Regions from separate parts of the Synechocystis sp. FACHB-908 genome, predicted to be linked through region 2. Evidence: predicted binding sites of a transcription regulator. Region 2 holds the regulator's gene; the other holds the start of a gene.

Region 1 (4,182 bases), on a different contig from region 2:
GGGGGAAACTGAGTGAAAGTCCCCCAGTATTGCCGGAGCTTTAGTGGGTCGATTTAGGGGGCGGAATAAAACTTTCCAAACACGTTTTAAGGCCATGATCGTTGAGATAGGGATAAAATTTCTGCGCCTTGTCCATATAATGACTTCAGATTTTGAGTCGCAGCAGTTTTGAACTATCAATAAACCCGGGGATCATGGCGAAAATTTATCCTATGGTTCGGTGTCCATAATGTTGCTTGCAGCACTTTTCAAGATAGCTTCCTTTGATAGCGTGGATTTGATAGTGTTCTGAGCCGCTCGTGTTAGATTCTGCCCAGCTAATTTTTGATCTCCAAAAAGTAAATACGACTAGCAAGCGCATTTCTGGTTGCCTTGACACAACGGCGATTACCAAAGAAATCACCGAAGCATTAATCCATGATTTTCATTGCGTGTTTGCACGTATTTGGTTAACAGAGCCTGATGGTGCGAGTTTAAAACTGGTTGCTTCGTCAGGCTTACATACCAGTACGAATGGTAGTTTTGCCCGTGTGCCGATGGGGGCTTATAAGGTCGGTAAAATTGCCCAAAGCTGTATTCCTTTTTTAAGCAATCATCTCGCCAATGAAACCTGGGTAAAGGATCGTGACTGGGCGATCGCCAATAATATTCGCGGTTTCGCCGGTTATCCATTGGTAGGCCATGACCGTGTGATTGGTGTCTTGGCTGTCTTTAGCGAGGCTCCCTTTGTCGCAGAATTTCTGGAAGTTTTACAAGTTCTCTGTATGGCAGTGGCGATCGCCATTGATGCCGTCCGACAACTCCAGAGCGAAACAAATACGATTAATACAACCCAATTTTTAGACGATCAAATCCCTTTACCGGACGTTTTGGCAAGGCTGTTATCTCAGACAAAGCTGACCCTAATCGGCACAGAAAAAAAGCTCTCTCCCACCCTTGCATATCTATTGATCAGAACCACAGAAATTTTTAATCGACTCTCCTGTAATTATTGCCGTCTCATCTATGGGGAGATTTCGGTCACCATCGAAGCCATTGTCGAAGCATCCGTGTCAGAAGCCTTCAACACAGATGGGCGATCGCCTTTTAAAGAAATAGAATTTTTAGCCCACCATGTTGGCGGTGAATTTAGGAGTCAAAGCAGTGTAAATCAATCAATCCTGCAAATTTCGCTGCAACTCCCCTATGACGGGTTTCAAAACATCAAGCTCAACAAACATCTCCTCTCGGAGCGGGAAAAGGAAATCGTCAGCCTATTAGCCCAAGGTTTACGCGATCGCGATATCGCCGAGGAGCTTCACATCAGCGAAAGTACCGTTAAGTTTCATGTTAATGGCACCCTCCATAAACTCAACGCCAAAAATCGCTACCAAGCCATTTATCAAGCCACCGTACAAGGATTTATTTGATTAGCGGGCAGTGTTTCTCTAATTTTTTCCGCTAAATATTCCGCATCACGGGCAACCCCTGAAAATCGCCCAGAACCCCAAGTATATAACCAGGGTAAACCCAAGAAATATAGCCCCGCCACATTAGTTACACCCCGATTATGTAGAGGTTCCCCCATCGAATTAAATACAGGAACATCGACCCAAGCATAATTAAAATTAAAACCAGTGGACCAAATAACCGCATCAATTTCATCAATATTTAGGGTAAGGGGTATGGAAGTTGGTTCCCAAACGGGCTGATAGGGTGCTTCGATGGGCGCATCAAGCTGGTTTTTGGCAATATATTCATCAATGCTTTGTTTAATTCTGGCGGCCGTTGCGTCTGCTTGATCGAGATTTTCCTTGAGATTATCGGCAAATAGAATTTGATTTCCATCAATATCCTTGAGCCGTCCGTAGAGATGCATGCCCTCAAGGGCGAATTGACGCAGATCAATTTCTCTGCCACCATCACGACCGGTTAAATAGTGGTTTGTTTTGTGGCGTACCATTTCCTTTTGGGGATGCTCATCAATGGGCAGATCATAATGACCCATCAACTCTAACCACTCGACCACATCTCTCCCTCGGTAGCGGCGGGGTGAACGGGGTGCGCTGCCTGTGGCAAGGTGGACGGTTTTACCTGCTAGATGTAGGTCTTCAGCAATTTGACAGCCCGATTGACCTGTGCCAACTAATAAAATTCTATCTGGTAAGGTTTCCGGATTTTTGTAGTCCACCGAATGTAACTGGACAATATGGGGAGGTAGTTTTTTGGCGATCGCCGCAATTTTTGGCGTATGGTAGCCCCCAGTAGCAACCACCACTTGATCAGCGGTGTAGATTCCTTGGCTGGTAATCACCTCAAAAGCATCAGTCCGTTGACTCAGCTTAGAAACCTCTACCCCCTCAAGGATAGGAGCTTGGAAAGATGCCGCATAATCCTCAAGATATTGGACAATTTCGTCCTTCAGCATAAAACCCTGATCATCACCCCCCGCATAGGGAAAGCCGGGTAACCGACATTGCCAATTAGGCGTAACCAAACAAAAAGAATCCCAACGTTGATTACGCCAAGCATGACCAATTTGATTTTTCTCGAAAATAACATGGTCAATGCTTTCTTGTTTTAGGAGATAACTAATCGCTAAGCCCGCCTGTCCTCCACCGACAATAATGACGGAATAGTGGCTTTTTTTCATATTATCTACCTGTATTGAACTCTATCTTTCCTGATAATCATCAACTGTAAGCCTCGAAATTTCTAACACTTGTATGTTTCGCTACAAATTGATGATCTCTGATTCTATTAATAGGAAACATCGCAATAGTCTTGTATTTATAAGCTTTACATAGACAGACCTGTTGATTTAGATAGGTGTCTAATCATTTAAATCTTAAGCGGACATACTGAACAGAAATCCATTTCCAGGAAAATTCCAAGCCTTGAAACTCTTACTGTATCTAGATAAGAAGCATTTTTCTGGCTAAGATTATTAAGAAAAGATAATCTTCATACAAGAAATTAAGAATGGTTAAACCTATGACTTTCAATTAAAACTATTTTTTTGTGACAAATGATACAAGAATAAGGAAACTTCGCTTCTACATTGATACATGACTAATCTCAAGTCAAATCAGAATTTGAATTTAAGGAACTACAACCATGCCAGAGGTAACTAAGCCAGCTCACCAAACAGGTGATTTCTTAGTAGATTACGAGGAAAAAGTTTTTCCTGATGTCCAAGCTGAACCCGGTGAAAAAGCGCTGATTACTTTTCATACAGTGGCGTTTGAAGGCTCCATTGGCTTAGTAAATTTAATGCAAGCTAGCCGCTTAATTAAAAAAGGCTTTGAAACATCTGTTTTGCTCTATGGTCCCGGTGTTACTCTCGGTGTACAAAGGGGTTTTCCTAAGCTTGGGGATGAAGGTTTTCCGGGTCACCTGACCATGAATGAGCGTATTGTAAAAATCATGGAAGCAGGGGGTAAGGTTTATGCTTGTCGCTTTGCACTGCAAGCACTTTATGGTCATGGCGAGCCTTCTCTAATCCCCGGTATTCGTCCGATTAATCCCCTAGATGTGATGGATTTAATCTTGATGCACCGTAGGGATGGTGCGTTTATTCTTGATACTTGGACAATGTAAAAATGTGCTTGATTAAATATTTGGTGAATTATTGATAGGAGGGATGATTTGAAAATTTTGTTTTTGATTTTTGAAGTCTAATATATCAATCACTTGTTTTCAAATCATTTTTTATTTCTGAAACTATTCCAGTCGTTGTGCTGGGAAAAATCATGCTGAATTATACAAAAAATATTCGGGCAGCAGCGGCACAGATTAGTCCTGTTCTTTTTAGTCAACAAGGGACTATGGAGAAAGTTCTCGATGCGATCGCCAATGCGGCAAAGAAAGGGGTAGAACTGATTGTTTTTCCTGAAACTTTTGTGCCTTATTACCCTTATTTTTCCTTTGTTGAACCGCCGGTTTTGATGGGGAAAAGTCACCTAAAGCTTTATCAAGAAGCCGTTACTGTGCCGGGGAAAGTCACCCAGGCGATCGCCCAAGCCGCGAAAACCCATGGAATGGTCGTGGTGTTAGGGGTTAATGAGCGCGAAGAAGGCTCGCTGTACAACACACAACTGATTTTTGATGCAGATGGTGCGCTGGTGCTAAAACGTCGCAAAATCACGCCCACCTACCATGAACGGATGGTTTGGGGACAAGGGGATGGTGCAGGTCTGAGGA
Region 2 (4,182 bases):
ATCGTTTCGGAAATTGAGGTGAATTATCGGGGAGCAGAAAATACCCTGGGACAAATTCAGGAATTGCTCAAACGCTACAACTTGTTGGAACCAGTTAACAAAGAAGTTACCTGGGACAATTGTTTACCTTTACTAAGGCAAGCCTTTTTGAAATTGACCGCTGTCCAATCCCCTACTCCTCCCGCCATTAATGAACGGCGATCGATGCCTTTGCCGCCCCCGCCCCCCATTAGAACTCCGGCCATGGATAACCGCCAGATTGACCCCAAAAATACCCTTTGGTAATTGGTTAATTGGATTTATGGAGCCTTGGCCAGGATTTACTCTGGGTATATTTCCAAAGATGACCGACAAAATTAATTCTCAAACATAATTTGATTGCCCCGCAAAGCAATAATTCTGATCTTTAACGGTCCGACCACCGATGTATCCTCAGCGGCGATCGCCCGGACTTCATTGGGGGGATTATCGGCCTGACGGCGCAGTTGTTCGATAAAATCAATCAAAGTTTTAATGCGCCCATCCTCCACTTGTATCGGGCCCAAAATACCTTCCCGACGGGCACGGAATTGGGCGGCAGCCAGGAGATAATCAATCCGTTTTTGGACATCAACTTCGCTAAAGTCGGAGGATTCGAGGGAAATGGTGGCAATGGTTTCCGCTTCTCGAAAAACTTGGCGGTTGGGCACCACGTCAAAAAAGACCCGAATTTCCCTTTCTTCCTGCACATAATTCCCCGCTGATAGCACCCGAATAACATATTCCTGGCCTGGTTGGAGTTGGCTTGTAATACTATCCACCTGGGCGGTGGTCACCCGGACAATGGGTTCATCGGGCACGGGCATATTGGGGGTTTTAACCAGTTGTAGAGCAGTGCGATTAGCCTGGCGCAACAATTGATCCACGGCACCAGTGACAGCTTCGCTACTTACCACCCTTAGACCACCAAAGGCCAATAACTGACCCCGCAGAATGGCAATTTGTTGCCCCCGCAGCTCTTGGTAATCTTGATAATAGCGTTCGAGTTCTTCCACTTCCCTCTGCAGGAAACTTAGTTCTGTTTCTAGCCCCTGTAACTTTTCTTCCCGGGCCTGGATGTCATTATCTTTAGCGGCGATCGCCTGGTCGAGTTGATCAATTTTGGTGTCCCGTTGATTAATTTCAGCTTGTAACTGTTGGCGCTGGGCCTCCAAAGAAGCAAACCTTTTCTCCAAAGATTGCACCTGTTCCCGCTGACGGGCAAGGACTTTTTCCTGTTGGGCAATGCGTTCCTGACGCTTGGATAATTCTTGATCCCTCAGTTTTACCTGACTCTGAAGTTCTGAAGATTCCGCTAATAGTGAGTCCTTTTGTTCGTTCAATTGAGCCCTTTCCGCTGAAAGGTTAGCCACCTCCTGGCGCAAATTACGGGATTGTTCCGATACCCGGCGCAATAACTGCAAAGCTTTGGTATAGTTTCGATTCAGCTCCCGACTGCGCTCCTGCACCAATTGTTGCTCTTCGCGTACAGCCGTAAGTTCCGATTCAATTTCTTCTTTCGCTTGGCTAGCCTGTTCCAATTCTGTTTTGGCCACCCGCAACTGCGCCAAAATATCATCTAGTTGAAACACCCCCTCTCGTAAGGATTTACTAAAAGTAAACAAAATCCCCAGGGTGGAAGCGGAAATCAGAGTGCCAGTAATCACCGTCAACAATACCGCCGTCTGTCGGGGTCGCAGTTTAAACAGACGTAGGCGAGCTTTGCCCACCTTACTGCCCAAATGATCCCCCAGCGCAGCAATGATTCCGCCCAAAACTAGGACAGAAAGAACCAGAATATAGGCACTGGTCATAGAGGGTGGTTAGGTAAACTGTTGACTGAGAGCAACGGGGTTATGGACGGTAATTTTCTTTTTCGTGATGGAGATCATATTACCCTCCCGCAGATCTCCTAGGAGCCTAGTCACCGTTACCCTGGTGGAACCAATGGCTTCGGCGATCGCCTGATGGGATAACTTGAGGTCAATGCGAATGCCGTCCGGGGCAGGTACACCAAAATCTCGACAGAGAATCAGCAAAAAACTAACCAAACGAGAACCCATATCCCGGTGGGCTAGGGTTTCAATCATCATTTCCGTCTGGAGAATGCGGGAAGAAAGCCCCTGTAACATCAACAATGACAGGTCGGGATGCTCCTTGAGAGCCTGTTCCACCTGTTCAATGGGGGCAGACAGTAACTCCACCGGGGTAAAAGCCACTGCGTGGTAAAAACGGTCAGAACGTTGCCCGGTAACTAATGATAACACCCCAAAAACACTGTTCTCCCTCAACAGAGCGACGGTAATTTCTTCCCCGGCTTCGTAAACCCTAGATAACTTAACAGCCCCCTTGAGCAAAAAATAAACCCGTTCCGCCGGATCCCCAGGAAAAAAAATTGTTTTACTCCGATCAAACGTTTCCACCACCGGGGGCATCAACTCACTGCCTAAGCGTCGAAACACTGCCGCTAGGGGACGATCTTGGGTTAGGGACTGATCCATGCACGTTCACGGTAATGGGGGCATCAAGGGAAGTGCAAAACCCCATTCTGTATCAAGATTATACACAACGGATTACATGCGCTCCACACTGCCAAAGAAAATTGGTTCCACCCGAATGGCAACGATCGCCGAGGGTCGCACCACCATGTACTCGCCCTGAATATTTCTGATAGGCACACTGATAAATTCCTGGGAATCGTGCTTGGGCACAACTTCGTTGCTATACCATTTTTGGAAATCTTGAATGGTCATGAAACGGACTTCCTCTCGATGGCCATTGGCCAAAAACAGATGGATGGCAAATTCGTCGGCTTTTTGCATGGTCAGGGTCCCTAATGATTTCGTTTAGATTATCCTCCATCCCGTGGACAGAGCAACGGTGACAAAAGGTCCAGCCTAGGTTGGCTCCATTAAATTTTAGGTAACAAAAGGTAATGGAGAAAAAAATAACTTTACGTTGGGGGCAATGGCAACAAAATTGCCTAGAATTAGCTCAGGTTTCTTGCCCACTGCTCCAGTCCAGCAACTTGGTTGATCCCCCCCCTTTAATTAATCTCGATATAGCTTCCATGGTCACTTTTCCCTTAAACCTCCGTCGTTGGCTGCAGTCCGTTTGTTTGGGAGCCCTCACGGCGATCGCCGTTCAATTGCCGGGCAAAACTGCGGAAAATATCTTTTTCACCTACGGGCCAATCAAGTTGACGGTGCGGGTGGAATCCCTAGAAAGATTTGTGCAGGATGGCACTGTGGATTCCAATCTCAGCTTTTTATTTAATCTGGTGGGAGCTTCCGAAGAAAAATTAGCAAAATTAAGGGAAATTATGGGGCTCCGGGCAGAGGTGGACCCCGTTGTGCTGAGTAACTTTTTTAACACCAGCCTGGGGGAAGATTCCCTGGCTAGGGCAGCGGTGATTCTCAATGCCCCCTGGGGAGCTAACTCCAAATATGGTATTCGGGCCGCAATTGTGCAGGCAGCCGAGGATCCAGAAGGGGGACTAAGCCTCATCAATTTCATCAAAAAGTATCCCACCGATATCCATTTCCAAGGGGAAGTGGTGGAAGAACGGGCCCGGGCGGTGGAACTGCTAGTTAAAGCTTCCGAACACTTCATTGATAAGATGATTGCCCTCTCGGAAATTGAGGCGGCTTCAGAAGGGGATATCAACTTTAGTGCTTTACCAGATCCCACTGAAATGGGCCCCTACGGTGTGGCCCCCAAAGAAACCTGGTGGTTAAACGACCAAAGTCGTAACCGTCGTTTTTACGTGGATGTTTACCGCCCCCAACGCTGGAAAGAAGGCAAAACACCAGTTTTAGTTTTTTCCCATGGTTTGGCTTCCCGTCCGGAAGATTTCGACAATGCGGCGGAGAAAATGGCCTCCTATGGTTTTGTGGTGGCTTTGCCCCAGCATCCCGGCAGTGACATTCTCCAGGCCCAAGCTTTACTCAATCGCACTTCTCGCCAGGGTTACTATCCCACCGAGTTTATTGACCGGCCCAAGGATATTAGCTACGTCATTGATGAGTTGGAACGTCGCAATGCCAGTGAGTTCGGCGATCGCCTTAACTTGACCCAGGTAGGGGTGGGGGGCCACTCCTTTGGGGGTTATGGCGCGTTAGCTGTGGCCGGGGCCACCATTGACTGGGATTTTTTGAAATCGGA

What was found. Region 2 encodes NtcA, which controls nitrogen genes in cyanobacteria. Its sites were predicted from a motif close to GTANCNNNNGNTAC; they were not measured.
Region 1: H6G46_RS09195 (MSMEG_0569 family flavin-dependent oxidoreductase) is a predicted target of NtcA. The motif match lies at 2,704-2,717, and genes of this name have one in related genera.

The regions. Positions count from the first base shown of each region.
Region 1 covers NZ_JACJTH010000026.1:18,965-23,146, forward strand. Annotated here, with positions in the region: gene H6G46_RS09190 (LuxR C-terminal-related transcriptional regulator) at 300-1,409, shown strand; gene H6G46_RS09195 (MSMEG_0569 family flavin-dependent oxidoreductase) at 1,382-2,632, opposite strand; gene H6G46_RS09200 (MSMEG_0572/Sll0783 family nitrogen starvation response protein) at 3,097-3,579, shown strand; gene H6G46_RS09205 (Nit6803 family nitrilase) at 3,732-4,182, shown strand, end outside.
Region 2 covers NZ_JACJTH010000036.1:32,854-37,035, forward strand. Annotated here, with positions in the region: gene H6G46_RS13315 (late competence development ComFB family protein) at 1-285, shown strand, start outside; gene H6G46_RS13320 (DUF3084 domain-containing protein) at 357-1,832, opposite strand; gene ntcA (global nitrogen regulator NtcA) at 1,842-2,519, opposite strand; gene H6G46_RS13330 (hypothetical protein) at 2,592-2,840, opposite strand; gene H6G46_RS13335 (alpha/beta hydrolase) at 3,089-4,182, shown strand, end outside.